DNA from 3 places in the Fictibacillus sp. 5RED26 genome. Region 2 is predicted to be linked to each of the others. Evidence: riboswitches for the same ligand, from Rfam matches in the RefSeq annotation. Region 2 holds a riboswitch; each other region holds the start of a gene.
The links. A riboswitch is a leader RNA that binds a small molecule or an ion and turns the genes downstream of it on or off. The one in region 2 is predicted to bind cyclic di-AMP.

Region 1: linked by a shared signal. The riboswitch ahead of IHV10_RS16285 (dicarboxylate/amino acid:cation symporter) and the one ahead of IHV10_RS03240 (hypothetical protein) in region 2 are both predicted to bind cyclic di-AMP.
Region 3: linked by a shared signal. The riboswitch ahead of IHV10_RS01120 (potassium channel family protein) and the one ahead of IHV10_RS03240 (hypothetical protein) in region 2 are both predicted to bind cyclic di-AMP.

Annotation. Positions count from the first base shown of each region.
Region 1 covers NZ_JACZDU010000004.1:281,875-292,199, forward strand. The annotation lists gene fbpA (Fur-regulated basic protein FbpA) at 80-268, opposite strand; gene IHV10_RS16270 (hypothetical protein) at 394-558, opposite strand; gene IHV10_RS16275 (DNA-3-methyladenine glycosylase) at 725-1,300, shown strand; gene IHV10_RS16280 (hypothetical protein) at 1,297-1,986, opposite strand; gene IHV10_RS16285 (dicarboxylate/amino acid:cation symporter) at 2,143-3,378, opposite strand; cyclic di-AMP (ydaO/yuaA leader) riboswitch at 3,547-3,713, opposite strand; gene IHV10_RS16290 (hypothetical protein) at 3,891-4,085, shown strand; gene IHV10_RS16295 (ABC transporter ATP-binding protein) at 4,292-5,005, opposite strand; gene IHV10_RS16300 (ABC transporter permease) at 5,005-6,627, opposite strand; gene IHV10_RS16305 (Fe(3+) ABC transporter substrate-binding protein) at 6,742-7,809, opposite strand; gene IHV10_RS16310 (GDSL-type esterase/lipase family protein) at 8,158-8,898, opposite strand; gene IHV10_RS16315 (hypothetical protein) at 8,987-9,145, opposite strand; gene IHV10_RS16320 (TrkA C-terminal domain-containing protein) at 9,278-9,979, shown strand; gene IHV10_RS16325 (hypothetical protein) at 10,096-10,323, opposite strand.
Region 2 covers NZ_JACZDU010000001.1:611,275-621,599, reverse strand. The annotation lists gene kdpDN (KdpD-like non-kinase potassium sensor) at 1-291, opposite strand, end outside; gene kdpC (potassium-transporting ATPase subunit KdpC) at 379-930, opposite strand; gene kdpB (potassium-transporting ATPase subunit KdpB) at 1,022-3,034, opposite strand; gene kdpA (potassium-transporting ATPase subunit KdpA) at 3,161-4,828, opposite strand; gene IHV10_RS23065 (potassium-transporting ATPase subunit F) at 4,841-4,909, opposite strand; gene IHV10_RS03255 (hypothetical protein) at 4,918-5,025, opposite strand; gene IHV10_RS03250 (HPr family phosphocarrier protein) at 5,049-5,324, opposite strand; gene IHV10_RS03245 (hypothetical protein) at 5,402-5,539, opposite strand; gene IHV10_RS03240 (hypothetical protein) at 5,563-5,976, opposite strand; cyclic di-AMP (ydaO/yuaA leader) riboswitch at 6,209-6,360, opposite strand; cyclic di-AMP (ydaO/yuaA leader) riboswitch at 6,418-6,564, opposite strand; gene IHV10_RS03235 (hypothetical protein) at 6,846-7,094, opposite strand; gene IHV10_RS03230 (MFS transporter) at 7,146-8,429, opposite strand; gene IHV10_RS03225 (DHH family phosphoesterase) at 8,661-9,845, shown strand; gene IHV10_RS03220 (MarR family winged helix-turn-helix transcriptional regulator) at 10,039-10,325, opposite strand, start outside.
Region 3 covers NZ_JACZDU010000001.1:203,386-213,710, forward strand. The annotation lists gene spoIIP (stage II sporulation protein P) at 81-1,232, shown strand; gene cls (cardiolipin synthase) at 1,802-3,304, shown strand; gene IHV10_RS01115 (undecaprenyl-diphosphate phosphatase) at 3,412-4,194, shown strand; cyclic di-AMP (ydaO/yuaA leader) riboswitch at 4,273-4,428, shown strand; gene IHV10_RS01120 (potassium channel family protein) at 4,568-5,224, shown strand; gene IHV10_RS01125 (TrkH family potassium uptake protein) at 5,228-6,580, shown strand; gene IHV10_RS01130 (GerAB/ArcD/ProY family transporter) at 6,721-7,833, shown strand; gene IHV10_RS01135 (hypothetical protein) at 7,927-8,385, opposite strand; gene hutP (hut operon transcriptional regulator HutP) at 8,567-9,001, shown strand; gene hutH (histidine ammonia-lyase) at 9,291-10,325, shown strand, end outside.

The sequences.
Region 1 (10,325 bases), on a different contig from region 2:
GACATTCTTCCTATTTTATAGGTATATTATATCAGAAAATAGTTAAGAGGACTCATTATTTTTTTACTATTTAAACGATTTAGCTTATATGATTTTCTTGATCAATAAATTGAGCATTCTTCCATTCTAACTCTAGTTCACTTAATGTAAAATCAGTTAGATACCTATGGTCTTCATACCCATACAAACCTCTATGAATTAGATGCTGGATGAGTCGTTGTTTACGTCCTTCAACCGCTCGACGCAGTTGTCCTTTCTGCGAATCCATATAAAATCTTCTCCTTTTTGTGAATCATCATTGTTATCCATTCTAACCACATAAAAGAAGATTCAAGCCTGCTAAGCAAACAAAAAAGTTCCTTATACAAAAAGGAACTTCACACGAGATTATTGCTAGTGTAAGACAGATTTACTCCATTGTTCATAAACCGAGTTAGGGGCATTCCAGCATAGCCAGGAAACCATGGTTTTAATTCCATGTTGACTTACTTCCCAGTACTCCCAGCGTCGTTTGGAGAGATTTTCATAAATTCCTGTTTCATTCACCCAACCGTCCATATTAAACGCCTCCTATTCATCTGCTTTATAAAAAATTCTTTTTTCTTTCGTAATTTCCTCTTTTTTACGGTTTGTAAAACTTCGACAAAAGGAAACATAAATTTACATGAACCTGTTGTTATTGTACTAATAAATAATACATGTCATACATAACAAGGAGATATAAATGAAACTATGGGGATTACCAACTCTAGATCTAGCAAAAGAACTCTTAGGAATGAAGCTGATACATATCCATGAAGACGTAATAACATCGGGATACATCGTAGAAACTGAAGCCTATCTAGGCCCTGAAGATCGAGCTGCGCATTCCTATAACAATCGAAGAACAGCTAGAACAGAAGTGATGTACGGTGAAGCAGGTACAATTTACACCTATTTTATTTATGGGATGCATGTTTGCTTTAATATCGTTTCCGGACCCGTTAATAAACCTGAAGCCATACTAATTAGAGCACTGCAACCAATTGAAGGAATAGAAATAATGAAGGAAAGAAGAGCGAGCGTAAAGAATGAGGTTCAGCTTACGAATGGTCCAGGTAAACTGAGCAAAGCAATGGGGTTCACATTGAATGATAATGGTAAGAAAATGAATGAGCAAAATATACGGATAGAACAAGGAATTGAATTAGTACCAAATGAAATAATCTCTGGTCCACGCATAGGTATACACTATGCCGAAGAAGCTGTTCATTATCCTTATCGGTTCTGGATAAAAAACAACCCTTACGTATCACGTTAATACGCAGGGTTGTTTTCTTTGTTCGTTGAAACCGTAACATCCTCTTCCCGCATGTAATCAACCGCTGTTGTCCGATTGGTATCTTGCATCCATGCTAGATGATGATACGTTTGTTTTTTCATAGCAACGTATTTTGCTTGCATAATGAACAACCAGAAAAGGATGAACAACGTTGTTTTCAATACATTTTCCGCAGTAAGCGCAGCCGCCTCGATCGGTAGAACATTCACTGTTATACTTGAAAGCAATCCAATCACAACAGCTCCCAAGATGAACAATGGCTGGTTCGTACGTAAAAATTTCAGTCGATGCTGCAAGTAGTTCTGGATGGATAAACGTTCTTGAGCATTGAACTGGAGGTATCTGCTTTTAGCTGATTTGGCATTGGCCACTAAACCTTTAGATCGATCTTTCTTCCAAAGGGATTTCATAAATAGGGTGAATTCTATATCACTAGCGGGTTCGTTATTCATTTTTCTGTGAATAAAATTATGAGCTTGATAATAAGTAATTGCATTCTGTACAAGCCTTAGTAATACGTAGCCTGTGATGATCGTGAGTGAAAAGACAAACCAAAAAGAGTTCATCGCGCTCTCTGTTAACTCGATGATAGGATTAATAGCGGTTTGAATCTGTACCCATAGGATCTTTGCTGCAAGCGTTAGTATCTCTAGCCATTTTTCCAAGAAGATCACTCCGAAATCTCATTAAGTATCTTCTTATTTTACCATGATTTTTCATTAGTGCTTACATTTATTTACTCAACATTTGTAAACTAGGGAAATGGGCATACAAAAAGGCCGCAGGTATATGTATACACCGCGGCCTTTTGAAGTGATTATTTATGCACTAACTTCTTGTTCACGAGTCCCAAGATGTTTGTCTTCGCCTTTATCAACGATTACAGCACAAGCAGCATCACCAGTGATGTTAACAGCTGTTCTAAGCATATCAAGAAGTCTATCAACACCTAGGATTAAGGCAATACCCTCGACAGGTAATCCTACAGAGTTCAATACCATCGCTAACATGATCAATCCAACTCCAGGAACACCAGCTGTACCGATACTAGCAAGCACTGCCGTTAAAATAACAGTAAGCATCTGTGTTAAACCTAAGTTAACATCGTATACTTGAGCGATAAAAATCGTCGCAACACCTTGCATGATAGCTGTTCCATCCATGTTAATCGTTGCACCAAGCGGCTGTACAAAACCACTTATCGATTTTCGAACACCTAAATTCTCTTGAGCTGTTTTCATTGAGATTGGAAGTGTTGCATTTGAACTAGAAGTACTAAATCCAACTGACATTGCCGGCGCAAAGCCTTTAAAGAACCAGAGCGGGCTCTTCTTTGCAAATAGAGCAATTGAACCACCATACGCGACAACAGAGTGGATGAATAAAGCTAAAATAACTACGCTCATGTATAAGCCCATCGCTTTGATAGCATCCATTCCTTGACTTCCTACCGCTGAAGCAATCAATGCAAAAGCACCATATGGAGCAAATTTCATAATTAGGTTTACAAGATACATCATAATGTCGTTACCTTGTTCAATTAAATCCATAATACCTTTTGTTTTGCTTCCCAACATCGTTAAAGCAAATCCTACAAATACGGAAAACGCGATAATTTGAAGCATGTTTCCTTCAGCCATCGATTGAATTGGATTAGTAGGAATAATGTTCAGCAACGTGTCCGTAACTGCTGGCGCTTCTTGTTGCTCAAACTTAGCACCTTCTGTTTTAAAGTCCCCTACACCTGGTTGAAAGATAAGCGCTAAAGCCATCGCGATCGTAATCGCAATTGTTGTAGTTCCTAAGAAGAACCCAACCGTTTTGGCACCCACTCTTCCAAGTTTCTTCGGATCACCTAATCCCGCAGTTCCAAGTACGATTGAGAAAAAAACAATTGGAACAACTAACATTTTAATAAGGTTTAAGAATAATGTCCCGACTGGCTTTAAAACGTATTTATCCAGTGTTGAAAAAGCATCTGGTACAGCTAGATTAAGAATTAATCCCGCGACAACCCCAAGTGCAAGTGCAATTAAAATTTTTGTAGACAATTTCATAATAAAGTACCCCCTTTGTTAAAATCTTCTCACTATTTAGTGTGCAGTACGATGAAGAAATTTTATACTAATACATGCCCTATTTGTTGCATATAAAAACCCACCGAAAATAGAGAGGATTTTCCGTGGGAATACACCGCAACACATAGACTGAGCCCATGTATAGAGTTCTCTCTCCAAAAACGCTTACGAGGTTAGCTGTCGGATTAGGAAATTGAGAGTTGTCCCTTTTGTGTATGCACAAATTCATCCCTAGGCTTTATAAGCCATATCGTGGTTCCCCCGCTTCAAGATATTCTATGGAATAGAACATCCGAATTCAGCGAATCATATATAATATGCTCTAATTTTATCAACATACATAAATTTTTGTCAAGAATACTCACTATGCTTATTTATTCCAATTAATTGTTTCATGATGAATGTTTTTCCATATTCTCACTTCTACCCCATAAGCATATAGAAAAAAACGAATTATATATAAGGTTCTATTTTTCAGGGAGGTATTGTAAATGAAAATCGTATTTTATGAAAAAGGTGAATTAAGTATAATCGTTGGAGCATCCAAATTAAAAGGTGAACTTACGATTGAACAAATAAAGAACGAAAGCGAAAAGAAAGCAAAAGAATTAGGTGAATTATTAGGAAGAGAAATCGGATTTTTAATCGATATGAACGGTAAATTAGATACTCAATTTAAAAAATAAGGCTGTTTAAAACATAGTTTCTTTTGGAAGTGTGGATTTCCGTTCCAGGCTGCTCGCTTTCCATGGGGCAGGCGTGAACAACATTCATACGTGTCACTTTACCACTCCAATCAACAGTTATATAGGCAAATTCAAAAAGATCTATTAGTAACAATTCTTTATAAAACAGCCAAAAATAAAAACCGGGATATCCCGGTTTTTTGTTTTTATACGTATGCGAGTGATAATTGTTCTTTATTCCTCTTCAATACCATTTCTGGACGCCCTTCATCCTGTATCTTTCCATTGTTCATCAGTATGATCCTGTCCCCTATGGCACGAGCATCCTCTTCATCGTGAGTTACAAAAATAGAAGTGATCCCCGTACGTTTTAAAATTTCCTGTAATTCATCCCGAATCTGTAGTTGAAGCTTAGAATCGAGATTGCTAAATGGTTCATCAAACATGATCAAAGATGGATTTGGAGCCATAGCCCTAGCTAGTGCAACACGCTGCTGCTGTCCACCGCTCAATTCATAAGGATAACGAGAAGCATAGTCCTCCATTCCCACAATAGCCAATAATTCTTCCATGCGTGCTTGCTTCTGCTTACGATTCATTTTCGTTAAGCCAAATTTTATGTTCTTTTCAACCGTCATATGAGGGAACAAAGCATAATCTTGAAAAACCAAACCTACACCACGTTTTTCTGGCTGAACAAAACGAAATGTATCATTCATGACAGCCTGATCTATGAGGATCGATCCTCTTGAGGGCACCTCTAGTCCTGCTATAAGACGAAGTAACGTACTTTTCCCGCTTCCGCTTTCTCCTAAGATCACCGAAACTTCTCCTTGATTAAAGTTTAAAGAAAGATTTTCGAACAAAGGGTTACGCGAATTTTTATAATGAAACGCTAAGTCTTTGATTTGAACAAACATTATTTTGGCTCCTTTTCTAAAACTCTGTGTAAAAAGAAGATGGAAAGTGCACTTATACAAATAATCACCATTGATGAAACAGAGGCTTCGTGAATACGTTCGTCACTTGCGTATTGAAATGTTTTGGTAGCTAGCGTATAAAAATTAAAAGGCTGAAGGATAAGAGTAAGAGGCAGCTCTTTTAATATATCTACAAAAACAAGGATAAAACCACCAGCAATAGCACCTTTAATCATCTTAATATCCACTTTAAAAAACGTCTTCGTTACCGACATACCTAATGTCCTAGAAGCTTCTGTGAAAACCGTTCCTACCTTATCAAAGCCTGATTCGATGGAGTTAAAACCAACTGCTAGAAAACGGACCACATAGGCAAAGATCAGCATACTAATACTTAAGCTCAGCACAAGAGTTGGCTCTAACCCTAACCATTCATATAACGTGAATACCTTTTCGTCTAGTGAGAGAAATAAGGTCAATACACCTATTGCAATTACAGCTCCAGGAATCGAATACCCTAAAACCGTTATTTTTGAAAAAAGCTTCCCCATCCAACCTTTTGATAGACGACTAAAGTTGGCGATAATTAGAGCGACGATAATGATAAGAACTGAACCTATAGAAGCAACAAAGACCGAGTTCCAAATCAAGTCAACAAAAGCAGTATTTAAAATAACGTCATAAGTCATATACACCCAATGTATAAGCTGAATGAAAGGAATTCCGAAAGCTAGAGCAAATAAAGAGATGAAAAAACTAAGCACAGCGAACTTTTTCCAACCTTTAAGTTCTTTAGGTTGTAACGGGCGGACTTTTGAAGTGGAATAGCTATACTGTTTCCTGCCCCTTATTACTTTTTCTAAGATCAAGATCAAAACTACGATAAACATCAAAGTACCCGCTAACTTGATAGCCGAATAGATATCTCCCATCCCAAACCACGCTTGAAATATTGCTGTACTAAATGTTTGAATACCAAAATACTTTACTACCCCGTAATCATTGAAAACTTCAAGAATGACCAAACTAACTCCACCAACGATCGCTGCACGTGACACAGGAAGGACGACTTGTATAAATGTCATGAACGAGCCTTTTCCTAGCAACCGTGCATTCTCAATCAGTGATGATGACTGATTTTCTAAGAAACTTTTTGTGATGATATATACATATGGATATAGGAACATCGTAAAGATAAAAACAGCACCGGGTATGTTCATGATGTCAAAGAACTTTTGGTCCACTTTTATACCAAACTGGTTCCTTAGTGACGTCTGAATGACGCCTGTATAATTTAAAATACCATGGTACGTATAGGCCCCAATGTATGGTGGAATCGCAAGTGGGAGGATAAGACCCCACTTAAAGAACCGATGCATAGGAACTTTATAGGCGGAAACTAGCCATGCCGCACTTACACCGATCAGCACTGTGAAAAGACCAGTAAAACCAACGAGTGTCACGGAATTTACGATATAATTTTTCAACATGAATTCTTTAATGTGTTCCCAATTCTCATTACTCTCAGCGAATAACTGAACCATGATGAGCAAAGCCGGTAAAAGGATTAAAGTAGAAAAAATCACACTAAGCAAAGCCCAACTATTAAACTGTGATCTCATTTTTCGAATGAAATACAATATATTCACCTTCTTTACTCATCAGCATTGTTCTTGTTGTTTGTTTTACATGGAATTAGCCGTATCACAAATCGTGATACGGCAAAATATTAACGTTTATTTCCAGCTGACTTCATTCATAATCTTAACAGCATCTGCATTGTTTTCACCTAACTCAGAAAGGTTAAGATCTTGTTCTTTAAACGGACCCCAAGACTTTAAAAGCTCTGAAGGTTCTACTTCTTTATTAACCGGATACTCGTAGTTGGCTTCAGCAAATACTTCTTGAACTTTTGGACTAGACAGATATTCCATTAATTCTATAGCATTCTCTTTGTTCTTAGCGTGTTTCGTAACACCTATACCACTAATATTGATGTGCGTTCCTGTTGTTTCTTGGTTAGGGAAGAACACACTCAGCTGTTTAGCAACTTTCACTTCTTCAGGATCTTCTGAGTTCAACATCTGACCAAAATAGTAGGAGTTCATGATAGCAACATCACCTTCACCAGCAGCGATACCTTTCGCTTGGTCTTTGTCACCACCTTGTGGATCACGAGCCATGTTGTTAACGATCCCTTCTGCCCACTTCTTCGCTTCATCTTTTCCGTTTAATGAAATAAAGGATGATACTAATGATTGATTGTAAATATTTTCTGATGAACGGATCAGTACTTTACCTTTCCATTTGTCTTCAGTTAACGCTTCATAAGTAGATAGTTCTGATTTGTCTACTTTTTTCTGATCATATACGATAACACGTGCACGTTTTGTTAGACCGAACCATTGATTGTCTTTATCACTTAAATTATCAGGAATATTCTTATTCAAAGTTTCGCTTTCTACACTCTGTAAGAGGTCTTTATCTTTTGCCCAGTGTAAACGTCCAGCATCAGATGTGAAGAAAAGGTCTCCTTTTGTTGCTTTCCCTTCTCTTGTAAGACGCTCGATCAACTCATCTTCTTTACCCTTAATAAGGTTGACTTTAATTCCTGTCTCTTTTGTAAAATCAGCAAAGATTTTATCATCAACTTCATAGTGACGACTTGTATATAGGTTTACTTCTTCTTTTTTTGTCTCATTATTATTCGAACTCGCACCCTCGTTTGATTTACCACAGCCTGCTAAGACTAAAGCAGCTAGTAGGACCATTGTAACAACCGTAAAAAGATTCTTTTTAAACATATGTCAGTTACTCCTTTTATGTATAAGTAATTGAAAACGATTATCAACTTCACTTTTAATTATAATGATAATCATTCTCAAGTCAACCGTTTTTTTAAATGTTTTTCTCTGATGGATTATTGCTCTCAAATCCTAATCTCCTTTAAGAGCTGATTGGAGTGAAAGATGCCAAGTATCAGGTTCGGACAAGCTCGGAGGTAATACTTATAAAAAACGAAACTCACAAACGACGCTCACCGTTCGCCCTGGAACCTGAAAACAACTACTTTCTCAAAGGATGGTTCTATCCAAAAGAAGCAATTAAAAAAAACCAAAAAAAATCTCTTAGAAGTATCTACTTCTAAGAGATCATTCCTGGTTTAAAGGTTTCCACTGGTTATAAACCCAATTTCCTAATCTGTTATATCCCCTTCTATTAGGGTGTATAGAATCAGAAAAATACAGTTCTTTCTCAACGTTTTCATAGAGTTCAAATGTGGAGATATACTTTGTAAGCGTGCTTTCTTTGCTCGCCTCAACGATTGCTTCATTCCATGTCTTAATACTCTCTGCAGCTGTGGGATCGTATTCTTTCCCAAAATAAGGATTATAAAGACCTAATACGTAAACCGGTGCAAACGAATTGTTTTCCCTCACCACTGTCAGTGTTTTAGTTAAATTGTTTCTTAGCTTTTCTTTTCCGAGCATTAATTTTTGCTGAGGCAACTGGCGAAAGTTCCAACCGGCAGCGTGACGAAAGTCATTTGTGCCTATAAAAACAAAGATATGATCTGCTTGTCTTAATGACTTGATCACGACTCCATTATCCAATTGTCTTAACAATTGGTCGGAACGCTGTCCACTGATCCCAAAATTATTAATGATTACATTTCTGCCTGTTTGCTGCTGAATATTTCGTTTAACGATTCCGATATAGCCTGTTTTGGATGGGTCACCAACTCCATACGTTAATGAGTCTCCAAGGGCAACGACCTTCAGAGTTTGTGTATCGCTCGCCCCTTCTGTTTCTCCATAAAATTGAAAGATAAGGAATAGTATGAGGGCTAGTCCTGTACCACCAATTAACCATCTTTTTGATACTTTCCGCACATCAAATCCTCGATTCTGTTACAAGTTATTGTTATATTACTTTTTACCATAACGAGGGAAAATATCAAGTAATGAATGTGTTAATTTGTTATTTCAAACGATAATCTTCAGATGTAAGTGATGTATCCTCCCAAAGATTTTCTTGATCGTATTGATATGAATCTTTTTTCACGAATGTATGAATCAACATAGCAACTCCTCCACACAATAGACTTGCGGGCACTAAGGTAATAAGAAAACCTATCATCTACATCCCTCCTGTACCAAACTATATGAGGGGCTATATATGTTTATGAAACGAATAAAATATTTTATTTCCTCTATATAAATAGAAAATAAGGGTATACAGGTAGAGAAGAATTTTAACGGAGGTGCCTTTGTGGGTTTTTTATTCACTTTGCTTTATTTTGCCATCATAGGAATTGTGATTGAAATTAACGTTCTGTTATTCACGTTAACTGGTCTTAAAAAAGAAATCGCTCGCTTCCAGGTCATCTCAATGTTTACAGCCACTGGATTTACGACAGGAGAATCAGAGTTGATTCTGGAGCATCCGGTACGCAGACGTTTAAGTACGTTTCTCATTTTGTTCGGAGTCTTTTCATTAGCGGTTATCATCTCATCGATAAGCAGCATCTTATCAGATGAATTTCGTTCGATCGAACTTGGAATCATTATTTTAGTACTCATCAGTTTATATTTAATCTTAAGCGTACCTAAACTAAAAAAATACATGAAACGTTCTTTTGAGAGTCACATGGAAAAAAGCTATAACTTAGCAGATCTTCCTTTAAGAGATGTTATGTATTTTGAAGAGGATGATGTTGTAGTAGAAATTCCTATACATAAAGATTCTAAGATTATGGGGAAACAATTAAAAGACGTCATTCAAACAGAAGATGATCTAATTGTCTTATTTATAAAGCGAGGAGACGTAACAGTACGAAAGGATAGTTATACGACAAAAATACAAGAAGGAGACATGTTGGTCCTATATGGTCACAAAAGTTGTCTACAAGAAAGATTTAAGAATGAAATGGATGAATTGAAATCAAAAAAAGAAGTAGAGGAATCTAAATAAGAAGTGATCTTTTTCACTTCTTATTTTTTTTACGACTTTACCCCCTGAAAGCAAAATATATGAGCGAATAAAACTCTAGGTAGTAAAAAAGAACCTCTTTATGAAGAGATTCTCAATTAACCAACTTCTCTGACTGTATTAGGGACAAATGATAACAGTAAGGAAATAATATTATTAATTTGCTCTGGAGTTATATGTATACCATCATTTGCTAACAATTCTTCTTTTAATTTGATTATTGAATCCACTTCCTCAAGTCTTGCACCTGTCAAGCAATGGTCTATCGTGTTCAAAAGTTCCAACAACTGATTGTTTTTATTGGTTATGTAATATGTAGTATCCACCA
Region 2 (10,325 bases):
ATTTAACTCTTCTAGTTTTTTATCTTTGTATTCAATGATTTTTTTAGGTATGATTTCAAGATCTTTAATTCTTTCTGCTGTTTCTTTTCTACCATGGGTTTCAATTAAGCCGATTACGATATCGACTCCTTGTTTTTTTAAATCATGAGCTTCTAAAAGGATTCTATACGATTTACCTACACCTGGTGCTGCTCCAACGAATAGCTTTAACTTTCCCTTTTCATCTTGATAGATTTCCTGCAGAAATTCTTCAGGCGTTTTCCTTTTAAGTTGAGGGTATTTATCATACATTTACGCACCTCGTTATCATCATCATCGACTACAAACCAAGAAGCAAGAGCCTTTACCCTAAGTGTAGAGTAAAGGCTTTGTCTTCTACTATTGTAACAATTTCTCTAAAGCAATATTAAGTGTCAGTACATTCACGCGAGGTTCACCAAACAGACCAAGCTCTCTTCCTTGAGTATTTTCTTTAATCAATTTTTTAAGTTTTTCTTTATTTATTCCTGTTGCTTCTGCAATTCTTGGAACCTGTACATCTGCAGCCTCAGGAGTAATATGCGGATCAAGTCCGGATCCGGAGTTTGTGATTAAATCAATCGGAAGCTCGTTAACAGGTACAGCTGGGTTAGCCTTTTCCCATGCAGCTATGCTTTCTTTCATTCGTTTCATCATATCTTCATTTGAAGGTGCATAGTTTGGACTTCCAGAACCAGCCGCGTCGTACTCGATACTGGAAACACGCCCGCTGAAGTATTCGGGTTTCGTAAACGTTTGACCAATAAGTTCAGAACCTATTACTTCTTTATCTTCATTATAGATTAAGCTTCCATCCGCTTGCTTCGGCATAACGACTTGTGCAATTCCTGTGACAACAACAGGATATACAAGACCGCATATCACCATTAAAGCAAGGGAAAGGCGAAGCATCTTAACGATATTGTTAAAGATAAATACTTTTTCATTATGTTGATTTAATGAATGTGATTGCATATCAATCAATTCCTTTCTTTTCTAACGGTTACACGAACAAGTGAACAATCAGATCAATCAATTTTATTCCGATAAAAGGTACGATTACACCACCGAAACCATAGATTAGGAGGTTACGTTTCAATAAAGCATTTGAACTCATCGGTTTGTAAGCTACTCCTCTCATAGCCAGAGGAATGAGCAATGGAATAATAATCGCATTAAAGATTAACGCAGACAGTATGGCCGACATCGGTGAGCCAAGCCTCATGACATTGAGTACTTCCATCTCAGGAATCGCCAGCATGAACATCGCTGGGATGATGGCAAAATACTTCGCAATATCATTCGCGATACTGAATGTTGTTAACGCACCACGAGTCATTAGCAATTGTTTCCCAATGGAAACCACTTCAATAATTTTCGTCGGATCGGAATCCAAGTCTACCATGTTGGCAGCTTCTTTCGCTGCAGTCGTCCCACTGTTCATGGCAAGGCCAACATCCGCTTGTGCAAGTGCTGGTGCATCATTCGTTCCATCACCAGTCATCGCAACCAATTTTCCTTCTGCTTGTTCACGCTTAATTACAGCGATTTTATCTTCTGGTTTACTTTCAGCAATAAAGTCATCCACGCCGGCTTCTCTTGCTATTGTTTTAGCTGTTAATGGGTTGTCACCTGTACACATGATCGTTTTGATTCCCATTTTTCGTAACTGTTCAAAACGTTCTTTCATTCCAGGCTTTACGGTATCTTTTAAATAAATCAGTCCGTATATATGCTGATCCACAGCTACTGCCAGCGGCGTTCCACCTTCAGATGCAATTCGGTTTCCTTTTTCTTCAAGGTCATGTGGCACTTCTCCACCAGTTGCAAGTACCCAGTTTTTAATTGCGTCTACCGCTCCTTTTCGTACTTTTCTTCCATCTTTTAAGTCGATTCCGCTCATTCGCGTTTCGGCTTTAAACTCAATAAATTCTCCATCTTCACCAAGGTATTGATCAAACGATAAGTGTTCTTTTTTCATGAGTTCCAAAACGGATTTACCTTCTGGTGTATCATCTTTTAATGAACTGATGGCAGCCCATTCCCCAACTGATTTTTTCGTATCGAATCCTACTGGTACAAATTCGCTTGCCATACGGTTTCCGAATGTAATCGTCCCCGTTTTATCTAGGATGATCGTATTGATGTCACCTGCAGCTTCAACCGCTTTACCAGACATAGCGATTACATTAAATCTCGTAACACGGTCCATTCCAGCAATACCGATCGCGGATAAAAGTCCACCGATTGTTGTCGGAATCAAACAAACGAGTAATGCGATTAAGACCGGTACTGGTATGTCAAAACCTAGATACTTTGTAAAGAATGGAAGTGTTACAACTACAATCATAAAAACAAGTGTCAAACTCGTTAAAACAGTACTTAACGCAATTTCATTCGGTGTTTTTTGACGCTTCGCTCCTTCTACGAGGGAGATCATGCGATCAAGGAATGATTCTCCTGGATCTGCTGTAATTCGTACTTTAATTTCATCACTTACTACACGTGTTCCTCCTGTTACGGAGTTAAAGTCACCGCCAGCTTCTTTAATTACAGGAGCTGATTCTCCTGTAATCGCCGACTCATCAACAGAGGCAAGACCAGATATGACTTCACCGTCTCCTGGAATCATTTCACCTTGTTTTACAATAACGATGTTTCCTTTACGAAGATCAGCTGATGAAACTCTTTTGTGTTTACCGTTTTCAAGCACAAGGTTTGCATAAACTTCTTTTTTCGTTTTCTTTAATGAATCAGCCTGTGCTTTCCCTCTTCCTTCAGCTATTGCTTCAGCGAAATTTGCAAACAGGAGGGTTATAAACAGAATGAAGGTTACAGCAATATTGAAACCAACTTGAGTTTGGTCTCCAAAAAAGGTTAATAATAATGTAATTACAAAACCAATTTCAACAACAAACATGATAGGATTTTTAATCATTACCCTTGGATCTAGTTTAATAAAAGATTCCTTTATCGCCTGATTCACGATTTCTTTATTCATCATTGTTTTATTCATTTGTACTTCCTCACGATTCTTTTTCATCGGGCCGTTCCCACCTTTATTTGGAGGAACGTACTGAGATAATTCTTTTTTGGTCCTTAAGCCTTGAGCACCCATTATTCATTCACCTCTCTACAGCATCTATAATGTTAAATATTCGGCAATCGGGCCTAATACCAATACTGGGAAGAATGTTAAAGCCCCAACAATAAATACAGCCCCAATAAACACACCTGCAAATAGCCCGTTATCTGTTCTGAACGTTCCGATCGTTTCTGGAACGGTTCGTTTTACAGCCAATGATCCTGCAACTGCAAGCATCGTTACAATGGAAAAGAATCTTCCAAGATACATAACGATTCCGGTAGAAATATTCCAGAAGTTTGTCGCATCTCCTAATCCTTCAAAACCAGAGCCGTTATTTGCTGCTGAAGAGGTATATTCATAGATTACTTGTGAAATACCATGAAAACCTGAGTTCGAAATGGCCTCATGTCCGAGTGGTGTAAAGAAAGCTACAGCAGATGCTCCTAAAATAAGGAACGGGTGGATTAACAACGTCGCTGCAATCAGCTTCATTTCTTTACCTTCAATCTTTTTACCTAGAAATTCCGGGGTACGTCCCACCATTAATCCAGATAAGAAAACACCAATAATCGCATACATTAAGACGTTGACAAACCCTGCCCCTACACCGCCATAAACGGTATTTAACATCATATTGGATAATGTAACTAATCCGCCTAGCGGAGTCAGTGTATCATGCATCGTATTAACAGCCCCCGTTTCTGAAGCCGTTGTAACAACCGAGTAAAGTGAAGACTGAGCGACACCAAATCGTACTTCCTTTCCTTCCATGCTTCCTTGATCATGTTGCACACCTAGAGCATTGATTGCTTGGTTCCCTTGATATTCGGCACTTAGGGAGATGCCAAGGAACATAATAAACATCATCGTCATGGAAACGAAAAGAATACGTCCCTGCTTTGGATTTCCAACCATCTTTCCGTACGTAAACGGTAATGCCATCGGTAATAGGAGCATCAATAAGATTTGAATAAAGTTGCTCGGCCCGTTCGGGTTTTCAAACGGATGCGCTGAGTTAACTCCGAAAAATCCACCGCCGTTATTTCCTAATTCTTTTATGGATAAAAACGAACCAACTGGGCCAACTGCAATGTTTTGTTTTCCACCTTCAACTGTAGTCGCTGTAACCGTTGGATCTAATGTCTGCGGTACTCCAAGTGCAACGAAAATGAGTCCTGTTACAAAAGCGATCGGTAGTAACACACGAATGATACCCCTAACCATATCCACAAAAAAGTTTCCTAAAGACTTGCCAGATAGCCCACGAATGAATGCGATTGCTACTGCTAATGCTGTAGCTGGTGCAACAAACATCATGAAAAGAATGCCAATCATCTGTGAAAGATAGGATAAACCACTTTCACCACTGTAATGCTGCAGATTCGTATTCGTCATAAAACTTACTGCTGTGTTAAACGCAAGGCTTGGATCCATGTTTGCTATCTTACTCGGATTCAGAGGCAAACTGCCTTGGAAACGGAAGATTAAATAAACTAATAGAATCATAATCGCATTGATCACAATGACTGATGAAGCATAAACTTTCCAAGATTGATTTTTATTTTTCATTCCACTAATGGAATAAATCAGTTTTTCGAAAGGATAAAAGAGTTTGTTCTTATTCGAATAATTGAACGAGTTCGCTAAATAAATTCCTACTGGTTTTGCAAGTAAAAGAGCTATAAGTAGAGTTATAGCTATAGAGAGTAAACTGACTAACAACGGAAAAACCTCCTAAAATTTCTCTGGATTCAATAATACGTAAAGAAGATACACCGTTGTTAAAACGGCTAATCCAAACATGACAGTCATCATTTATTTACACTTCCTTCATCAACAACACTTGATGACCATTTTGCTAGACCCATCATTAAGACAGGCATTCCTACCATCAATAAAACCATCATCACATCTAACATTTTTACACCTTCTTTTTATTAGTTCATTGTTCTAAGTAACCATTCAGCATTAGAGATAAATTTTTGATAGCCTCTTGAGCATCACAACCTTCAATTCTAAGTGTGATCGGTTCGTTTTGATTTCTTGAATAGTGTGACAAAAAGAATAGATTAACGGATAGTAAGCCTTTCGCATTAATCTGTATGCCTTGATAAAAGAAAAGAATCTCACTTTCGAAAGAACCAGCAGCATTGACAAATTCATTGATCTGTCCGATCGACAACCTTTTTGGCAATAAAACAACTGACTCTGTCCCCATGTTTTCACCCTGCCTATCACTGGTTTGGATTTACAGAGGGAACATCTTTTCTTTGATGGGTTCCCTCCTGTAATTGCTTAACCTTTACTTCTAAGCGTGTCTTGTATGATCCATTTTGAGAGACTATGTTGAATCACACTTGCATAATAAGCATTCAATTGATCTCTTTTCGCTTTTAACAAAATCTGTTCAATTTCGTTTGGACTTAATCTCATAAATGAATTCCTCCGCTCTTTTTTTATGAAGAAAGTAAGAATTGAATATTTCCGGTTTTGTTATAGATTACGTAATCTGCACCTAACTCCTTATAAACTCTGGAAATATACCGTGTGTCTGATTTGATGACATAAACAGGTATGTTATAAATGCTGCGAATGAGTTCAATCGTTTGGCAGCATTCTAAAAATCCAGATTCAACAACAATGATTTTTTGAACAAAAGGACCTACCATCTCGATAACTTTACGCTTGTCAACATAATTCATGACATATACATGTTGAAACCCAACTTGTGAGAGTCTTTCTGCTTCTTCTCGGTTAGGAACACAGAGAACAAGAGATTGATAGTCTTCACACAATCTTAGTTTTGAAATAAAAACATCTGAAACTAGATCAGGAAACATAATGAGCACGTTCCCAGATGATTTCTCCATCGTTCCACCCTCCATCTCTTAAAGAAAACTAGGCTAACTTCTAGCCTCTCATGTCAGCCTTAGTTGCACTTATACTATCGTCTTAAACTTGTTAATACGCCGAAAACCATCGTGCCGACAAGTTATACTTTTGGATAGTGAAAAAAAGGCAACAAAAAAGAAGCCTGCGGAAGAGGAACTCTTCTCGCGGCTTCTACACATACTTGAATAAGCGTGTGAATACACGAAATTTGTTGCCTCTCTCTGTACGCTTACGGAGTTAGCTGACGGATTCGGGCTTGAGAGTAGCCCTACTCGATCTCTCGAGATTCACCCCATGCAGACGCAATGGCCTGCGATTGGTTCCCCCGCTTCCTAAACTTAGGAATTAAGCGATAAAGACGCATGATATAATAATCATAATTTGTAAAATTGTTATTATTACTCTTTTTTAATGTTCACCTTCCCTCTCCTACCACGCTTACGAAGTTAGCTGACGGGTTCGGACGGCAGAAGTCGCCCGACTTAAATAAGTTTCACCCCTGGCAGTGAAGAACTGAACTGCCGATGGTTCCTCCGTTCCAATAATGGATTCAGCGGTCATGGAAAAAATTTAAAGTTTTACGATAAGCAATATATTACTCCTGGTTTCAGCCGTTGTAAATCCATTAAAAACTCTAAAATATTCATATTTCGTATAAAAACGAATTAAATAAACTTATTTAAGAAACAAAAAACAAACAAATCATCTTTTTTCTTTTACTTTCTCAATTTTTCGATACATTTTAAAGAAAATAATAGTTGTAATATTCTAAAAAAATCCAAGTTTTGAACTTAAATTTTTTTAAAAAAATAAAAAAGCTAAGCAAATTTCACTTTGCTTAGCTTGGTTAAAACGATCTAAAATCCAATCTCTGTCTTTTAGTCCAGAGCCATACGCCTGTGAACAGATGGATCGCAAACACTACAAAGACAGCTCCATAACTTTCTGTAATCCAGCTCACAAACCAAATGATCGGTAGAGCTAAAAAAAAGTTAACAAGCAACAACACCCATGAAGTTCTCGCTATAGCTACAAAGAATAGAATAATTGGTAAGATTAAAAAAATCCAGAATAGTACGTTTTGAAAAGTTGCCATGACTTCCCCTCCGCTTTTCATTATAAAAGGGCTTCGCCATAATCTCCAGCTTTAAACTGGTACTTTTTCTAATTCAAATTCATTTTTGTTATCATTTTCTTCAATATCATACCTGGGTAGAGTGAACATGTAGAATAGTCCAACAAGAATCAGACATCCTCCCACAACCCAGAACAGCATTTCTACGGTTAGAATTTTCGGGAAAAACACAGCGATTAAACCGAGTGTCATGGTGTGAGATAGCATATTGATCGGTGTAATCCATCCTTGAACACGTCCCATCATTTTAGGGTCTACGATCTTAGGTAACCAGCCACCGATTCCAATATTGATTAATGGAATGCTAAACCCAGCCAATCCTGTAAAAATAAAGAATGTCAACACATTTGGCGCGATGGCGCATAAACCAAGTGACAATCCACTTACGAATAGACCAAGAACAATCGCATACGAGAGTCTGATCTTTTTAGCGAGCATCGAACAAATAACACTCCCTGTAAGGATAGATACACCAAACACGACACCCATCCACATCATCATTTGCTCGTAATTATCTGGAGCGAGTTTATATTTCATGATAAAAGCCGGCATAACTGACAATCCACCATTTACTATACCAAACAAGAAAAAACCAAAGATTAATGAAAGTAGAAGCTTAGATTGTTTAATGTAATTGAACCCCGCGACAAAATCCTTCCATACCATCTTAACACGAATATCTTTGAACCTGTGTTGTCCGTTCGGCAGACGAACATCTTCATCAACTCTCATACTCATAATTAATAATGCTGATATAACATATGTAACAAGGTCAAATGCAATTGCTCCTTGTATTCCTACACTCCAATAAATAAAAATGGCAATCATGTTCCCAAAAAGCATAAATAAACTACCTACCATTTGATTCAATCCAGCTGCAATTGCATAATCCTCTTTCGAGAGTACACCTTGTACCATCGCTTGATCAGCAGGAAAAAAGAATTTACCTACTGCACTTCTTAAGAATAAGATAGCAAAAATCAAAGGCATCCAGTCTAGCCATATAGCACCCATTAATAAGAGGCACAGCCCTGCACAAATCCAATCACAATAAAGCGCGATTTTTTGACGATCCATTCGATCGGCTAATACCCCTACGATAAAGAAAACAGCGAGTGTTGGCAGAGAATACATCAATTCTGCAAGTGTGGCATAAAACGGTTGTTCACCGAACTTATCCAACAAATAAAACATAAAAGCTGTAACGCCTATAATACTTCCCATCATTGAAGTAAAACCAGCAAAAAACAGCTTGCTGAAGTTTTTATTCTGAAACACTTTCAGAAACTCCTTCACATCATAACCCCCAACTTTACATAATTTGCATCATTACCATTTTCTACCTAATGCCATCAATTGTAAATAAATTCTTGTGAAATTTCATAAGAATGATTTAGCATATTCATTCCGTTTTCGGTGTTAAAATCAGCTGAATTTGTAAATGAAAAGAATACTACGATATAAAGGTTGAACTTTATGCTTTATGACGATACTCTAGACAGAGAGCATAATAGAGAGGATACTAACATGATTCATTTATTTTCACACAACGATTTAGACGGAAAATCATGCGGTTATTTAGCACAACTAGCATTTGGAGACAACTGTAAAATATCGTATTGTTCACATGGAACGATTAATGACCGTGTAGAGATGCTGCTTGATAATCCGAGAGAAAGAAAAACAGAAATTATCATTACAGATATTGCGGTTAACGAAGAATTAATGATGCGACTTGATGAACGATCTAATGCAGGTGGAAAAGTAAAGCTGATCGACCACCATGCAACAGCGCTTCATTTCAATGGGTTTGATTGGGGGCATGTTCAAGTTCGTTATGATGATGAACGTTTAACTTGTGCTACTTCCCTTTTCTATGAATATTTGATCGAGAACGGTAAGCTTAAACCAACAGGTGCGCTCGATGAATATGTAGAACTTGTGCGTTTATATGATACGTGGGAATGGTTTGACCAAAAAGTTGAAGCTAAGCGTCTTAACGACTTATTCTTTATCCTTCCTCCTGATAAATTTGAGGATCAGATCATGGATCGTTTAAAAGGTGATTCTTTTCAGTTTTCAGAAACAGAAACAACGATTCTGGATCTTGAAGAAGAAAATATTGCAGATTATATTAAAAAGAAACAACGTCAGATGGTCGAAATCTGGGATACTTGGTCTTTAGGCGAAGGATCTGAAGAGAAAACGTATAAGGTTGGTATTCTTCATGCCGAACGTTATCACTCTGAGCTTGGGAACGAGATCAATCGTGAGAATCCTCACTTAGACTTGATTGTGATTCTAAATATCGCTAACAAACGGATCGGTCTTCGTACCATTCATGAAGAGGTGGATTGTTCGATCTACGCCAAACAATATGGCGGCGGCGGGCATCCAAAAGCTTCTGGCGGAAACATGACTTCTGAAGCATTTGAAAAGTTTGTTGTTGCTGCATTCCATGAACAACCTAGACGAATCGATGCACCGAAGAACGAGCACAACGTGAAGGAAAATCCTGATGGCAGCTTATATGTGAACAATCATCGTGAAGTATCTAAGATCTATTCAGAAGATAATCAAACATGGCTGATCACACATAAGACACATCCGGTAGATGAAACATTTGCAAGCTATCAAGACGCTGAAAATTACGTGAAGCGCCATTTTGAGGGCTGGTTAATGCGAGATGATGAAGCGAATAACAATAACTAATTTATAGTAAATACCTTGGCTACAATTGCCAAGGTATTTTAATTTTGTAGATCACTTGTCATCATTTTCATTGAACCATTGACTCTGAATATCGAATATCTATGTTACATCATTCATGTGAATAGAATTGTGATTTAGTTAGGATAAAAATTGTAAAGACGCTTAGAACCAATGCTAAGCGTCTTTTCGTCTATTATTTTGAATGATCTTGCAACTGTTCTAACATACTTGTCAATGTTTTATTCAATATTGTAAGTTCATCTTTTCCCATCGGAATATTATCAACAAGCTGATCCGGTATACACTCCGCTTTTTCTTTTAGTGCTTCTCCTTTTTCAGTCACAGAAACAATTACACTGCGCTCATCTTGTTCTGATCGTTTTCTTTCAACAAGACCATTTAGCTCCATGCGTTTTAACATTGGTGTTAAAGTACCGGAATCTAAAAACAAGCGCTGGCCTAATTCTTTTACAGACAATG
Region 3 (10,325 bases), 410 kb from region 2:
TTTTTCATAGATTGGATTCTATTTAAATGATTAGCTGCATAGGATGTGATAGAAACGTTAACAGAAGTGGAGGGCTATACATGTTCACCCCGCAATTGAATATGAAGCGTTTACCATTATTACTTGCTGGAGCCATGCTATTTATTGTCGTTGCCACTAGCTTCATCACATCCTTTGAGCACAAATATCGATTGAGTTCATCAACCATGCATAAGTGGTTAACGGAATTTTCTGGAGAAGCACTTGTCTATTTCATAGGTTGGGAAAACCGATATTTCACGCAAGAGCTTCCAAAAGAAAGTGAACCGCCTGCATTATCAAGTGTATTGTTCGAATTAACAACAAGCATCAAGCCTGGTGATATCCGAAGTTTGTTAGGAAACGAACTTCCTGGCTTTGCGCTCTATGATTCAACAATCATTGTTGCTGGGGAAGGAACGGATTATACAAACTTAGCGTATGAGTCACCACCACCGATGGAACTTCTATTAAGTGGTGAGGAAGCGGAAGTTCAAGATATCGAGCGGTTAGAAGATCCTGATCCATCTGATTCAGAGAACCCACCAGGTCAAACAACGAGTGGAAAGAAAATTGCTTATATCTATCATTCGCACAGTTGGGAATCGTTCTTACCTCACTTAAAAGGAGTAACAAATCCTGATCATGCTATTCATTCTAAAGTCAACATCACGATGGTAGGGAAAAAGCTAGGGGAAGAATTAGAGGCGAGAGGAATCGGTACATCCGTCGATATGACAAACATGACGGAGCTTTTGAGGAAAAATAACACAGACTATCGAAAGAGTTATCCGATGTCACGTACACTAGTTGAAAGTGCGATGGCGAGCAACAATGATATTGATTTAATCTTTGATCTGCATCGAGATTCTATGAGAGGAAAGTCTACAACAACACAAATTAATGGTAAGTCCTATGCGCGTACTTTATTCGTTATCGGTAAAGCGAATCCTAATTTTGAGAAGAACCAAAAAGCAGCACAAGAGATCAACGCGATCTTAGATAAAAAATACCCTGGATTAAGCCGTGGGGTTATTGGAAAAAACAAGACTCAAGGAAATGGTGTTTATAATCAAGACCTTTCTGACCATGCTTTACTCATTGAGTTTGGCGGAGTGGATAACAACATGGACGAGCTGTATAGAAGTGCAGAAGCGGTGGCAGATGCTGTGGCAGAGTACTACTGGAAAGAAAATGGAGCGAAAGCTGAATAAAGAATGTTGACTGGCTCCAGAGGTGGTGATAACCTCTGGAGCTTTTTTATGTGTTTCTATTTTTGCGGAAAATTAAAGTGGACAGTAAAAATAGCAGAGTGGACAGTAAACTTACAAAAGTGGACAGTAAATCATCAGAAGTGGACAGTAAAACTTAAAGAGTGGACAGTATTTTCGTCAAAGTCGACAGTAAGTGCTATAGAGGAGTCTATGCATGGGCGCCGTTTTGTTAATGACGGTAATTTTTCCAATTGACTAGTGAATCTGTCCGATTTGAAGATTAATCTGTCGGATTGGTTACATAATCTGTCCGATCCACCCAATAATCTGTCCAATTCAAAATTCACCACCGATCGGCCACGCAAATTTCCGAAGCGTCTGTCTATCAACCCAATGCGTACACAAAAAAACCATTTCGAATGATTGAAACAATACCTAATTTCATAACAGTCGTGATTTCTGCAAATCCTAAGAAAAAATGGTATAAAAAGAGAAGAGCCCCTTGTTTTAATTACATGGGGAAGGGAATAAAGAGAGAAAGAGAAGATTGGTAAAAAAGGAGCACGTGCATGAAACGAATATGGGAATTTTTCCTCACACTATTGTTACTTGTCTGTTTATACATCGTTTTCTTTGCAGAAGGATATGTGATAATCAAAACGGTATTTGGGCTCCTTTACATCGCAGTGATTCTGTATACGATTTATTCGTTAATGCTCGAGAACAGAACAGCTCAACATACACTTCTTTGGATTTATGTATTAATTCTATTTCCGTTTATCGGATATATGTTCTACCTGTATTCTGGACAGCTTTATTTAAAAGGCCACCTTTTTAAATCGAAACGAAAAAAAGACAGAGACGAGTGGATCAGGGTATCTAAACAAGAAGAAAAGCCGGACTTTAGTGATTTGAAAAGACATCAGCAGTGCTTTGCAACGCATGCTCATCACATCACACTTACGCGTTTGAACAGAAAAACGAGTTCGAAAATTTTAAAGAATGGTCAAGAGACGTTTCCTGAAATTTTTGCAAGGCTGAAAGAAGCCAAGGAGTATATACATATTCAGTATTATATCTTTCGTTCAGATCGCCTTGGTAAAGACATTATTGACCTTTTAATAAAAAAAGCGAATGAAGGCGTGAAAGTTAGATTTTTGTTTGATGGGATAGGAAGTCTGTCTCTTCAGCAATATGATATCGACAGAATGAAAAAAGCAGGAATTCTCGTTGAAGCATTCTTACCTGTTCGATATGGTTTTTTCAATCAAAAGCTTAATTTCAGAAATCATCGTAAAATTATTATTATTGATGGGAAGGTTGGGTTTGTAGGGGGCTTGAATGTAGGCGTTGAGTATTTAGGAGAAGATCCGGAGATTGGTTTTTGGCGCGATACACACATGGTTATGGAAGGAGAAGCTGTTCAAGTTCTTCATGCCATATTTTTAATGGATTGGGAATATGTTTGTGGAGAAGATCTCTTAGAAGATAATCATCTTACAAGAGCATACCCCGCTGAAGGGGATGGTACTGTTCATGTGGTGGCAAGTGGTCCTGATACTCAGCTTGGAATCATGAGTGATCTATTCTATTCTTTGATCTCATGTGCAGAGAAATCGATCTGGATCGCAACACCATATTTTGTTCCTAATGAAGCGATTCGAACGGCTTTAAGAGTGGCAGCAAAAAAAGGTGTCCAGGTCCGTTTGTTGGTTCCTGAGATTAATGATGGATTCTTGACGCAATATGCAACGCGCTCTTATTTTCCAGAGCTACTGCGTTCTGGAATAGAGATCTATTCCTACAAAAAAGGATTTCTGCATCAAAAAGTAATCATTATTGATGGCGATACTGCTTCAATCGGTACAGCTAATATGGATATGAGAAGTTTTCACCTTAACTTCGAAGTGAACGTATTCTTGCTGAATACATCATCTGTCTCAGATCTTGTAGAACAATATCAAGAAGACATGGTGGAATCTATAAAAGTGAAGCCCGTAGAGTTTTACAAAAGAGGTTTGTGGGAACGAACAAAGGAATCGTTTGCTCGTCTCTTCTCAGGTGTACTTTAATCACAAATGCTCGTTAGTAACACTAAATTGATATCAAAAAACTAGAATAGAAAATCCTCCTCATGAATAGGTTGTACGAGACCATGAAAGTTGAGGGGGTTTTTTTTATGGATTGGCTCGAAGCCTTAATATTAGGCATTGTGCAAGGGATAACAGAATTTTTGCCTGTCAGTTCTACAGGACACCTCCTTCTAGGCAGGCAAGTGTTTCAGCTAGAAGAAGCCGGGTTGTTTCTTGATAGCATGCTTCATATAGGAACACTTATTGCTGTGATGACGGTTTATTGGAGAGAAATCTTAGAAGTTATAAAAAGACCACTCAGCAAAACGGGAGTTCTGCTTATCGCTGGAACGATTCCAACCGCTGTTATAGGACTAGCATTTAAAGATTTTTTTGAAGAGATCTCAAAAACCGGGATCACGGTTGGATGGGAGTTCTTAATTACAGGTTTTTTGCTTTGGTGGGCGGATTCTTATAAGCGAAATGGATATAAAGGGATTGAAGATATAACAATAAGGGATGCACTTGTGATCGGTACGTTTCAAGGTGCGGCTATTCTTCCTGCTATTTCACGATCAGGACTAACGATTGCAGCAGCGCTCTTTTGCAAGATCGATAAAAAAGCAGCGGCCTATTTTTCTTTTTTATTATCCATACCATCTATCGCAGGAGGAGTAGTATTGCAGTCAAAAGATCTATTTACGGGTGGACATCCACCTATCTCTTATTCAGCCTTATTGGTCGGTACTTTAGCATCGGCTCTATTTGGATATGTGGCTGTAAAGTGGATGATCAAACTCCTTCAAACCGGTACGTTAAAAGGATTTGCTGTCTATGTTTGGTTGATTGGAATAGTAGTATTGATCCTTCAATTTTCAGGTAAAATGTAAAGTATTTGTTAACACTAAAAAAATGGATTGACTTTTAAAAGATAGAGGATTACAGTATATGTAATTCAAAATTTAGCAGGCTTTAGATCGCTGAATTTACAGTTATTTTTATGGTGAAACTACTGTAAAACGGGGGAACCAATCTTTTGGGGTGAATTTTGCTCTATTTGCAAAAAGGGATACTCCAATCCCTAATCCGACAGCTAACCCCGTAAGCGTCATGTCACTGGAGAGGTCAATTTGGTGGAAAACCGGACCCGCTTCTTTGTGTGGTCTTTTTTTGCGTTTTTTTACTTAAATTTATATACCTCTTGACCAGCAAGGCTAGAGAACAACGAAGCAAAAACTTCATGGATTTTAAGGGGAGACCATAATGAAAAAACAGTTTGCAGTAATTGGTTTAGGACGTTTTGGAGGCAGCATCTGTCGAGAATTTGCGACGATGGGCTATGATGTTCTAGCTATAGATAAAGATATGGAAAGAGTAAATGAGTTTGCAACAATAGCTACTCAGGCTGTTCAAGCTAACTCTACGGATGAAAACGTAATGAAGTCTTTAGGAATCCGAAATTTTACACAGGTAATTGTTTCGATCGGTGAAGACATCCAAGCAAGTATCTTAACTACTTTACTTTTAAAAGAAGCAGGCGTTCAAAAAGTATGGGTAAAAGCACAGAATGACTATCATCATAAAGTGTTGGAAAAGCTAGGAGCAGACCGTATTATCCACCCAGAGCGTGATATGGCGCTTCGCGTTGCTCAACTCATATCTTCTGAAAAGATTATTGATTTTATTGAGCTATCGCATGAACACAGTATTGTTGAGATAGGTGTAACGGATAAGCTAGTGAATCGGACGCTAACAGATCTAGATGTTCGTGCACGCTATGGATGTAATATCGTCGCAATCAAACGCGGAGATGAGATACTCGTTTCACCGATTGCTGATGTATCTCTTCAATATGGGGATATACTTGTCGTGATCGGTCGTAACGAAGATCTAAATCGTTTTGAGGATGAGGAAGTGTAAGCATTGGCACTACATGTTAGAAAGCATAAACGTTTTTTGCACAACCCAATTAGATTAAACCCTCCTCAGTTTTTAGCGTTACTATTTTTATTTCTTATTTTCGTTGGGACGTGTTTGTTAAAGCTTCCTATTGCCCATGAAAAAACGTTATCGTGGGTAGATGCTTTTTTTATTGCAACTTCAGCAGCAACAGTAACAGGCTTAGCTACTGTTGATCCTGGCTCAACGTTCACACTCTTTGGTGAGATCGTCATCTTGTTCTTAATCCAAGTCGGAGGACTTGGGGTCATGTCATTTGCTTCATTAGTCGTTATTATGATGGGGAGGAAAATATCCATCAAACAACGTGTTCTGATGCAAGAAGCACTCAACCAGCCTTCTATAGGCGGGGTAATCCGGTTAGTTCGAAATCTGTTTGTATTTTCAATCAGCATCCAGATTATCGCCATCTTTTTTCTATCACTAAGGCTTGTTCCAGACTTTGGTGTTAGTAAAGGAATTTACTATAGCATCTTTCATGTTATATCGGCATACAACAATGCAGGATTCTCGTTGTGGTCTGACGGTCTAATGGGTTATGTAGGAGATCCGATGGTGAACATCGTCATATCGTTTCTGTTTATAACAGGGGGAATTGGGTTTACCGTATTGGTTGATATATGGGTGAGCCGAAGCTGGAAAAAACTTTCTCTTCATACAAGAGTGATGTTGCTTTCTACTTTGATTATTAATATTGTGGCAATCTTGTTCTTCTACTTATTTGAGTTTAATAATCCTAAGACCATTGGAATGCTTTCAGGTGCTGAGCAATTCTGGGCTTCTTATTTCCAAGGTGTAACACCGAGAACAGCAGGTTTTAACTCGATTGATATGACAGCCATAAATCCTGATACATCCTTGTTGATGATTCTTTTAATGTTTGTTGGGGCAGGAAGTACCTCTACTGGTGGAGGGATAAAGCTGACCACGTTTGTTGTTATTATTTTTACGGTTGCAGCTTTCTTAAAAGGGAAAGAAAGTACGGTTGTTATGAAGCGGACCATTCGAAATGCTGTTGTTTACAGAGCTCTTGCTATTACAACTATTTCTATTTTGTTTATCTTTGCCGCATTATTTATTATCACATATGTCCAGAAAGATGTTTCATTCATGGTGATCGTGTTTGAAGTCGTTTCTGCATTTGGAACAGTTGGATTAAGTATGGGACTTACCCCAGATCTCACAGTCATCGGAAAAATTGTGATCTGTGTGGTAATGGTTTTCGGTAAATTAGGACCGCTAACACTGGCGTTCAGTCTTGCTAAACAAACAAAAGATAATATTAGGTATCCAGACGGTGAAGTGTTCACTGGATAGAGGAATGAAAGCTGATGCAGAACGGGTGTATTCCCACATTTCGCGTCAGCTTTTTTGGTTATTTATGGGTTAATCTCTTTACTCTTGGGAATGCTAAAACGAGATTTCAATGCTGTTTCTAAGAGAGGAAGAGAATCGTCATGCAAAAAATTAAAGAAGCTTTTCTCGTTTCTCCCTTTCTTGTGTTTTTTCTTGTCCATTCTGAACAAGTAGGGGTAGGGGTGCTAGGCTATCAGCGTATCATCGCTAAATACGCTGGCTATGATTCCTGGATATCAGTCATCATAGCTGCCATTTTTGTACATGCTCTTATATGGATGATTTATTATGTGCTCGATAACGGCGATGGGGATATCGTATCAACTCATAAATCGCTGTTTGGTGGTTTGATTGGAAACTTATTTAATCTATTTTTACTTCTATATTTTCTGCTCTGGTCGATTACAGTGTTACGAACGTATATTGAAGTCATACAAGTATGGATGTTTCCCACTCTAAGTACTTGGAAGATCGCTGCTGTATTCCTGATATTAACGTACTATGTGGTTTCGTCTGGTTTTCGAACGGTGGCGGGCATCTGTTTTTTAGGAGTTGTCATTCCATTAGGTTTGATCGTGTTACTCGTATACCCATTGGAATTTACTCATTTTTCTAATCTCCTGCCGGTCTTTGATGAGAATGTAAAAGACTATTTATCTGCAACGAAAAATATGATGCTGAGTTATCTTGGTTTTGAAACACTTCTTGTTTTTTATCCGTTTATTAAAAATGCAAAGCGGTCTCAAAAATTTGCGCATCATGCTAATCTTTTTACATTTATGATGTATTTGCTAGTCACTTTGTTTTCATTTGCGTTCTTTAGCGAAGAACAGTTGTCTAGAAATATATGGGCAACCCTTTCTATGGTGAAAATCGTTCAAGTTTCATTCGTAGAACGATTTGATTTTGTTTTCGTTTCGATGTGGTGTTTAGTGATTTTGCCAAATATTGCACTGGCGATCTGGTGTTCGAGCCGTGTGGCCAAACTGATGTTGAACATCCGCCAACATATCACACTGATCATTTTATTAGCGATCACGTTGGCTGCTTGTTATTACTTAGACACTCGTTTGAAGATCAACATGCTCAATAACTATACGAACAAGATCGGTTTTTATTTAGCCATCAGTTATATTCCACTTTTATTTATCATGACTTTTATTAAGAAACATATTAAGAAAAATAATAAAGAACAGACATCATCTACTACATGATGCACCACAATTAAAAAAAACTGACTGTTAGGCTTCCTCAATCTGTTGCACATAGGAAAGAGGGAAGTTAGCAGTCAGTTTTATTATTTTTACCTAGGCTTGAAGAAGCATAGTTAATCGCGTCTTGTGTTTTTCGCGCTGTGAATCATCTGATGTATTATGCCAATTTTGAAGAGTTTCGTTGATCAATTGCGTGACCATATGCTTTGTCCAGACTACATATGCGCCATACGTATCACCTTTAAAAAAGGAAGAAAGCATATTATTATCAGGACCGAAGAAGAAACCGAGCTGATCATGAATGAGCGTTGCCTCATTCATCGAAAAAGGCATAATTTTATCTGAAAGAGTAAATTGATATGAATTATTTTCTTTTTTAATAAATGCGATCGCGTACACCTGTCCTTCGTGAAGAAATCCTTTTGTAGTAGGCAAGAGCAGTAACGGGTTATGTCCTTTGTCATAAGCGATAAAAAAGTCATTCACATCTTCCTCGAACTGTGGTGTGCGTGACATTGAAGCAAGTGCAATTTCTTTTTGTACGTTTAACATGTAACAACCCTCATTCCGTTATATTTCTTACTATCATTCTTACCGCTAGTTTGATAGATTATACGTGTCATTTTCTTTACTATACTGCTGTGATAAGTTGTTGAAAGGGAATTGACGGACAAATTGTAAACGCATACACTAGAAGTAGTTATTAGCCGTTAGAGAAAGAGTGATTCATGCAATGGCATTATCAAATGAACGTTTGATCGGAAAGATGGCCATGTTAGGGGTATTAGATGAAAGTTATCTGCCTGAGATCGAGAAATTGGGCTGGAAGTATTGCGTAGGCAAAGCCGGTTCAATGGATTCACAAAAGGTAGTAGCTGCCATTGAAACAGCGGCCAAAAGTGAAAATATAATTCAAACTGGGATTTATCGTGAAACACATTCTTTATATCATGCCATCATGGAAGCTTTTCATGGGGTGACAAGAGGACAGGTTCAGCTTGGAACCGTTCTTAGAACTGTAGGTTTGCGTTTCATCGTCGTTCGCGGTAATCCATATGAGAAAAAAGAAGAAGGTGACTGGATAGCAGTCGCTCTCTACGGAACGATCGGAGCTCCTGTAAAAGGATTAGAGCATGAAGCGATTGGTCTAGGAATCAATCATATTTAAATAGTGCCCATAGTAACTAGTGATGAGGGGGCGTATTCGAAAGAGTTTTCTTTCGGGTGCGCTCTTTTTGTTTTTTATCTATACATTTTGAGGTTTCTTTTAATAGCTTCTTTGGAAAGTTGATTGGAGTGAAAGGTGCGAGACTCCTGCGGGATGAGTGGGACAGGCGAGACTCTTAACAGCGCAGAGCGCTAAGAGGCTCACCGCACACCCCGCTGAAAGCGAGTTCCTGTAACGGAAATCAACTACTTCGAAGAAAGAACAGAACCTTAGTAAAAGAGGGATGAAGATGATTACATTAACAGGTAATACACTTTCGATGGAAGAGATCAAGCGGATTCTGCATGAGAATGAACCCATTGAAGCTTGCCCGGTCAGTATGAAGAAAGTGGCTGACAGCCGGAAAGCGGTTGAAGCGATTGTGGCTGAAGGTAAAGTGGTGTACGGAATCACGACTGGCTTCGGAAAGTTTAGCGATGTTTTTATTTCTAGAGATGATGTGGAGACATTGCAGATCAATCTGATCCGCAGCCATGCGTGTGGAATCGGAGAACCGTTTCCTGAGACGATCAGTCGTCTTATGCTTATTTTAAGAGCAAATGCTCTTCTGAAAGGCTTTTCGGGTATCAGGCCAATCGTAATCGAAAGGTTGCTAGAATTAGTCGAGAAGAATGTTCATCCTGTTGTTCCGCAACAAGGATCACTTGGAGCGAGTGGAGATCTTGCACCGCTTTCTCACTTAGCCCTTGTGTTAGTAGGTGAGGGAGAAGCGTACTACAAAGGAGAACGTATTTCTGGTCAGGATGCTTTAAAGAGAGCGGGAATTGAACCTGTCGTCTTAACAGCGAAAGAAGGGCTTGCCTTGATCAATGGAACGCAAGCCATGACAGCACAAGGTATTGCTGCCTATATAGAAGCGGAACGCATCGGACTCATGGCAGATGCGATTGCAGCGCTTACCACAGAAAGTTTACGAGGCATAACAGATGCGTTTGATGAAGATGTTCATCTTGCTCGAGGTTATCAAGAGCAGGTAGATGTTGCAAAGCGTTTAAGAGAATATTTAGAAGGCAGCCAGCTGACAACGAAACAAGGAGAGATCAGGGTACAAGATGCATATTCGTTAAGATGCATCCCTCAAGTACATGGGGCCTCGTGGCAGGTTCTTGGTTATGTAAAAGAAAAGCTTGAGATCGAGATGAATGCTGCAACGGATAACCCACTGATCTTTGATGACGGAAACAAAATCATATCAGGTGGGAATTTTCATGGTCAGCCTATCGCTTTTGCAATGGACTTTCTGAAGCTCGCCGCAGCAGAATGG